One region of the Labrenzia sp. CP4 genome, then DNA from elsewhere that is predicted to be linked to it. Evidence: predicted binding sites of a transcription regulator. Region 1 holds the regulator's gene; the other holds the start of a gene.
The links. Region 1 encodes PhoB, which activates phosphate uptake and scavenging genes when phosphate is short. Its sites were predicted from a motif close to TGTCATNNANCTGTCAT; they were not measured.

Region 1 (3,416 bases):
GCGGACGATCAACCGCATGAACGACACCATCGACATCTGCCGTGTGGAAGGGTCGATCAAGATCGACGGTGAGGACATCTACGATCCCAAGGTCGATCCCGTACAGCTGCGCGCCAAGGTCGGCATGGTGTTCCAGAAGCCGAACCCGTTTCCCAAGTCGATCTACGACAACATTGCCTACGGTCCGCGGATCCATGGTCTGGCCCGCAACAAGTCCGAGCTTGATGAAATCGTTGCCTCCAGCCTGCAGAAGGCCGGGCTTTGGGAAGAAGTCAAAAACCGTCTGGACGAGCCGGGCACCGGCATGTCGGGTGGTCAGCAGCAGCGTCTGTGCATTGCCCGCGCGATTGCCGTCAGCCCGGAAGTGATCCTGATGGACGAACCGTGCTCGGCGCTCGACCCCATCGCGACCGCGAAGGTGGAAGAGCTGATCGACGAACTGCGGGAAAACTTCACCATCGTGATCGTGACCCACTCGATGCAGCAGGCTGCCCGTGTGTCTCAGCGTACCGCGTTCTTCCACCTGGGTATTTTGGTTGAAGAAGGTCTGACGGAGGACATCTTTACCAATCCGAAGGACAAGCGTACGCAGGACTATATTACGGGCCGCTTCGGCTAAGCATTTTTTAGGTTTCTGAAGGGGACACAGGATGTCTGAACATACAGTCTCGGCTTACGATGACGAACTGACGGCCATGGCCGGCAAGGTTGCCGAAATGGGTGGTATTGCCGAAAAGGCTTTCGCCGATGCGGTGTCCGCGCTGGTGTCGCAGGATCTGGAGCTTGCCAAGGCGACGATCAAGGGCGATGTCCGGCTGGACAGCCTTTACAACGAACTTGAAGTGAAGCTGATCGAGCTGATCGTCCGCCGCCAGCCGATGGGGCAGGACCTGCGTGAAATCACCGCCGCAACGCGCATTGCCAATGACCTGGAGCGTGTTGGCGATCTTGCAAAGAACGTTGCCAAGCGCGTCATCGCCATCGACAGCGACTTGCAGTCGAAGAAGCTTGCGATCGGTGTGGAGCACATGACGGAACTCGCTCTTTCGCAGCTCAAGCAGGTGCTGGATGCCTACGCCCGGAAGGATGCGGAAGCCGCCCGCCGGGTTCAGGAAGCCGACGCCGAGGTCGACGCGATCTACACGTCGATCTTTCGCGAACTCCTGACCTACATGATGGAAGACCCGCGGGTCATTACCCAGTGCGTCCATCTCTTGTTCTGCGCAAAGAACATCGAGCGCATCGGCGATCACGCGACGAATATCGCCGAGAACGTCTACTACATGGTCACTGGCGAGCGTTTGCCGGAAGACCGGGCAAAGGTCGACGAAACAGGCGCGGTCTGACCCGCTGGTAATCGTCGGATTTGCAGAAGATCTTAACGGCCGGCGCTTCGGCGCCGGTTGCGGTAATTGGAGCGAGATGTATGCCGAAGGTGCTCATCGTTGAAGACGAAGAACCGCTCAGCCTTCTATTGAGATACAATTTGGAAGCGGAAGGGTACTCGGTCGAGTCCTGTGTCCGGGGTGACGAGGCGGAAATCCGCCTGCGGGAAAGCCTGCCGGACCTGTTGCTGCTCGACTGGATGCTGCCGGGCCTGTCCGGAATTGAACTGTGCCGCCGCCTGCGGGCGCGCGAGGATACCGAGCGCCTGCCGGTCATCATGCTGACGGCACGCGGTGAGGAAGCAGAGCGCATCCGCGGCCTGTCGACCGGTGCCGACGACTACGTGGTCAAGCCCTTCTCGGTACCGGAATTGATGGCCCGCGTGCGCGCCATCCTGCGCCGGGCAAGCCCGGAAGTGGTGTCCAGCATGTTGCGATCCGGCGATATCGAACTGGATCGCGAAACGCACCGCGTTCGCCGCAACACCAAGGAAATACACCTGGGGCCGACGGAATTCCGCCTGCTGGAATTCCTGATGACATCGCCTGGTCGTGTCTTCTCCCGCGAACAACTGCTGGATGGGGTCTGGGGTCACGATGTCTACGTGGACGAACGCACTGTCGATGTTCACGTCGGTCGCTTGCGCAAGGCTCTGAACAAGGGCAAGGCGAAGGATCCTATCCGTACCGTCCGTGGTGCCGGATACGCCTTCAATGACCAGTTCACCTCTGCCACCGCCTGAGGGCAACTTGCAGAATGGAATTAAGGAGCCCGCTTTCAAGCGGGCTTTTTGTTTCTCAGCGGTTTTGTGCCTTTCGCGGAGCAAGGTTCTCTTCTGCGACTACCCCATCAGTTGTGTCGGTGTCGGGGCTGATCCTGCGGTCCCTGTCGTGGCGGAGCGGTCAAACAAGGTTTGATTTGATGGGGCGGAAACGGCATGGATCGGTGCCGTGATTAAGCTGTGGGAGGTCATTGGTCGGGGTCGGACATCTGGTCAATGGAAGGCCCAAACAAAAAAGCCCGCCAAATTGGCGGGCTTTCTCATGAACTGCTTCGGTGCGAGACTATCAGCCTGCCTGAGCCATCGTCTTGCGGTCGCGGCGGCGGTCGGCGACCGGCTGATACGCGATCTTGCAGTGATGAGCGCAGTAGGGGACGCCGGCATCGGACTGGCGGCCGCAGAAGTAGAAGTCGTCGGTTGCCGGGTCGCCAATCGGCCATTTGCAGGTCCGCTCGGTCAGCGTCAGGATGGTAGCCCGCTGCGAGATCGGAACGAGCTCCGCAATCGGCTCTACGCGCGGCTTGGCAGCCACCACTGGAGCCGGCGAGATGTCTGCTTTCAGGGCCGTTGCGCCGATCGACTGCGGATGTGACGTCGTCGGTTTCTTCGGCGCTGCACCCGTTGCAGGAGCTGCGGTGCGCGGCCGGCGCGGCTTGGCGCTTGAAGAGGTGGACTTGGCGCGGCCGGACAGGCCAAGGCGGTGCACCTTGCCGATCACGGCGTTACGGGTAACACCACCCAGTTCGCCTGCGATCTGGCTTGCGCTCAAGCCGCCGCCCCAAAGCTTTTTGAGAAGCTCAACTCGTTCGTTTGTCCAACTCATTGCCGCACCCTTTAGTTTGACCGTCCTGCGGCCATTAACCCCGTGTTAAGCATGCGCAAGCACGCTTAATGCTGGCAGATCTAGTGCCTCTTGGTGATTTGCCTCACGAGATCTCGTGTCTGATTGCTGAGAGGTTACAATAACGTTAATTTGTCAGGCAACCACTCGACCCAAACCAGTTGGGGATGAAACGACTTTTCCCCAATTATGGCGAGGTCATTGAGAATTTTATGAAATCCGCCCTCCGCGGCACATGAAATGTCTTGTGCGCCATTTCCATTGACAGTGCATGGTACCGGCAGTGTATAAGAAAGCCGCTGCGTGCCGCCTCATCGGGGCGGCACGTTGCGTTTTGGCCCTTCGGCATCTTTTCAAGGTGACGGCCCGGCGTCGGGGCGACGCAGGGGACAGCAGGGGCGTTTAAAG
Region 2 (3,416 bases), 820 kb from region 1:
CCCTATCAACGAATAGAGCTGGCGGCGTTTGCGCATGGACAGGATTTCCTGCTCGAGTGCGGCAACAGCCATTGTTTGGGACCTTTACTTGATGCTCACTTCATCCGAAGCGGGGTGGCTTAGCTGGATCAACTCTTCGAAACCTGGCGATCCTCGCCCTGTGGAGCCACTTCTGGCGGAAAGTCGATTCCGCTGGCCGATACTTGAGAAAACGCGGGCCGGAGACCGGCCCGCGCGGAGATCGGAAGTTCCGATTACTCGCTCTTTGCCTTACGGGCAGCGACGATGGACTCGTAAGCCGCATGGGTGATCGGTTCGAAGCCGCGTGCTTCACCGGCCATCACGCCGTAACCACATTCCTTGTCTTCCTTGACGAGGTTGGCCATCAGCTCGGTCATCTTTGCCTTGATGTCGTCCGGCAGCTTCTTGGACAGGACAACCGGGCCTTCCGGGATCACCGGCGAACGCCAGATTTCCTTGATCTCGGTCATGTCGACCAGACCCGCATCGGTTGCCTTGCGCAGAGCGCCGGAATTGTAGCCGTCTTCCCATTCGCCGAGACCATCAGCCCAGGTCACACCGCCGGCGATGTCGCCGTTGAATACGGCAACGATGGTCTGCTCGTGACCGCCGGTGAAGACGACGTCGGAGAAATACTCACCCGGCTTCATGGAGTAGCCGAGTTTCGGGATTTCGATGGACGGGATCAGGTAACCGGACGTGGAGTTCGGATCGCCGAAGCCGAAGGTCTTGCCCTTCATGTCTTCCAGGGAGTTGATCTCGCTGTCGACGCGGGCAAAACCGATGGAGTAGTAGCCGTAGCTGCCGTCGTTGTTGACCTTGACCAGAACCGGCTCAACGGCTTCCGGGTCGGTCAGGAAGACTTTTGCGTAGCCGGAAGCACCGAGCCAGGCCATGTCGAGGTTACCGCCGAGCAGGCCTTCGATAACGCCGTTGTAGTCTGCCGGAGCAAACAGCTTTGTCGGAACGCCGAGCAGTTCCTCGGTCTTTTCGCGCAGGCATTCGTTGGCACGCAGACGGTCGGAAGCATTTTCGCCGCCGAGCAGGCCGATACGGAATTCCGTGATTTCCGCTGCACCGGCAACAGAAGCATTCAGAGCGATCATGCTGACGGCAGCAAGCGCAGCAACTTTAGCAACGAGTTTCATTTGGGACACTCCCCGAGAGTTCTCAATTTTGATGACGTTAAGCGGGTGCGCAGCCGGATCAGACCGCTGCTGCCGCCGGGGTCATCGCACCGGCGGATTCTCTGGAACCGGACTGGCCGGCATCGATGGCGGTGGATGTCGCCGCCTCGTTAAAGCTCTCATCGGCACCGTAGATTTCGCGTGCGACGGCTGTGGTCAGCGCTTCCGGCGCCCCGTCGAACACGAGGAAACCGTCGCGCATGCCAATCACCCGGTCGCAATAGGTCCGGGCAGTGTCGAGCGTGTGCAGGTTGCAGATGACGATCTTGTTGTCGCGCTCGTGAATTTCACGCAGCGCATCCATGACGATCTTGGCATTCATCGGATCGAGCGAGGCAATCGGCTCGTCCGCCAGGATCATGTGCGGGTCCTGCATAAGAGCGCGGGCAATCGCAACACGCTGCTGCTGACCACCGGACAGCTCCTCGGCCCGCTTGGTGGCTTCCTGGGCAATGCCCAGTCTGTCGAGCGCACCAAGCGCCGAATTGACGTCTTCCTGGCTGAAGATGTTGAAGAGGCTCTTCAAGGTGCCGTGACCGTTGAGGCGCCCCAACATGACGTTGGTGACAACATCCAGGCGCGGCACCAGGTTGAACTGCTGGAACACCATGGCGCAGTCGCGCTGCCAGCGACGCATCATGCCACCTTTCAGGCTGAGAATGTCCCGGCCATCGAACAGGATCTGTCCGGCGCTGGCAGGGGTCAGCCGGTTGATCATGCGCAGCAAGGTTGACTTGCCGGCACCGGACCGACCGATGATCCCGACCATCTGCGGTTTTTCGATATTAAAACTTACTTTGTTGACCGCGGTCCGAGACCCGAAGGTCTTGGTGACTTCCTGAAATTGAATCACGCGCCAGCCCTGTCCGTTGTGTTCGTCGTGCTGCGCGACAAGAGCCACCGGACCATTACAGAAAAATGACATTCCTTTGTCGGGGAGCCCAAAATTTTATGACAAATCAATGACATCCCGGCCTGAAGCATCGGCAGAACAACCATCTCCAGCGGGAATTCCGCAGCGCTCTCAGCGCTTTCCGAGCCCCCTTGGCGTCACACATGCCTGGCTGAAATTTACTCGGAAATCAGTGCTCAAATACAAGGCTTCTACCCGCCAAATGCCGTTTTCACCGCTGTGGATGCATGCAAAAAAAGTGATGGGAGTCACGCCAGTGTCATCAAAGCGTCACGACCGGTGCCAGCAACACGGCTACAAACCGTTTCCGCACTCCTTCCAACGCTATTTGGAGCATCCATGTCCGCCCCGACCCAGAAGCCTTCCCTGACCGAAGCCCCGAACATTCACCCGGAGGCCAGGGTGCTGAATTGTGATCTCGGCATCTGGACCGAGGTTGGTGCACGCACGGAAATGCGCGAAAGCAGCATGGGGGACTATTCCTATATCGTTCAGGAAGGCGATGTCGTCTGGTCGACCATCGGCAAGTTCTGTTCCATCGCCCGACGCGTCCGCATCAATCCGGGAAACCACGCAACCTGGCGCGCCTCCCAGCACCACTTCACCTACCGCGCTGCTGCCTATGACCTTGGCGAGGACGACGCGGATTTCTTCCAGTGGCGCAAGGACGACTGGGTCACCATTGGCCATGATGTGTGGATCGGCCACAATGTCACGGTGCTTGCCGGCGTCTCGATCGGCACCGGAGCTATTGTTGCAGCCGGGGCAGTCGTTTCCAAGGATGTCGCCCCCTACACCGTTGTTGGCGGTGTGGCCGCCAGGGAAATCAAACGGCGTTTTACCGAACAGCAGGAACAGGCGCTGATCGATATCTCCTGGTGGGACTGGTCCCATGAAGAGCTGAAGCAGCGGCTGCCCGATTTTCGCAAGTTGTCGATCGACGCGTTCATCGAGAAGTATCGCTGATCCCGCAGGTGGCGCGGACACCTGCTCAGGTGAGCCGTGCTTCTTTTCCCGCTGCACAAAATTCCCGGGACGCGTTACACTTGCACCATGCAAACAGAAACCGCCGTTCTTGAAAGCAGTCTTGGACCGTCGCTGCGGCGCTGGCGCGTACTGAACCGGGTCAAGCAAGAAGCTCTGGCGCATGAACTTGGCGTCTCGCAGACGAGGATATCGCGCTGGGAGAGCGGCAAGTCGCAACTGGATGACAGCGACAGGGCGAAGATCACCCGTCTGTTGAGGGCACGTCCGGAGAGCGCCGCCGACAAGGCCCTGCTTGATCTTGTCTCCCG

Region 2: the regulator PhoB is predicted to act here: its motif matches at 2,160-2,176, upstream of phnC (phosphonate ABC transporter ATP-binding protein).

The regions. Positions count from the first base shown of each region.
Region 1 is NZ_CP011927.1:4,784,982-4,788,397, reverse strand. Features, by position in the region: gene pstB (phosphate ABC transporter ATP-binding protein PstB) at 1-619, shown strand, start outside; gene phoU (phosphate signaling complex protein PhoU) at 651-1,346, shown strand; gene phoB (phosphate regulon transcriptional regulator PhoB) at 1,427-2,128, shown strand; gene ACP90_RS21915 (GcrA family cell cycle regulator) at 2,454-2,990, opposite strand.
Region 2 is NZ_CP011927.1:3,967,810-3,971,225, forward strand. Features, by position in the region: gene phnE (phosphonate ABC transporter, permease protein PhnE) at 1-72, opposite strand, end outside; gene phnD (phosphonate ABC transporter substrate-binding protein) at 255-1,169, opposite strand; gene phnC (phosphonate ABC transporter ATP-binding protein) at 1,228-2,061, opposite strand; gene ACP90_RS18245 (DapH/DapD/GlmU-related protein) at 2,461-3,087, shown strand; gene ACP90_RS18250 (helix-turn-helix transcriptional regulator) at 3,175-3,416, shown strand, end outside.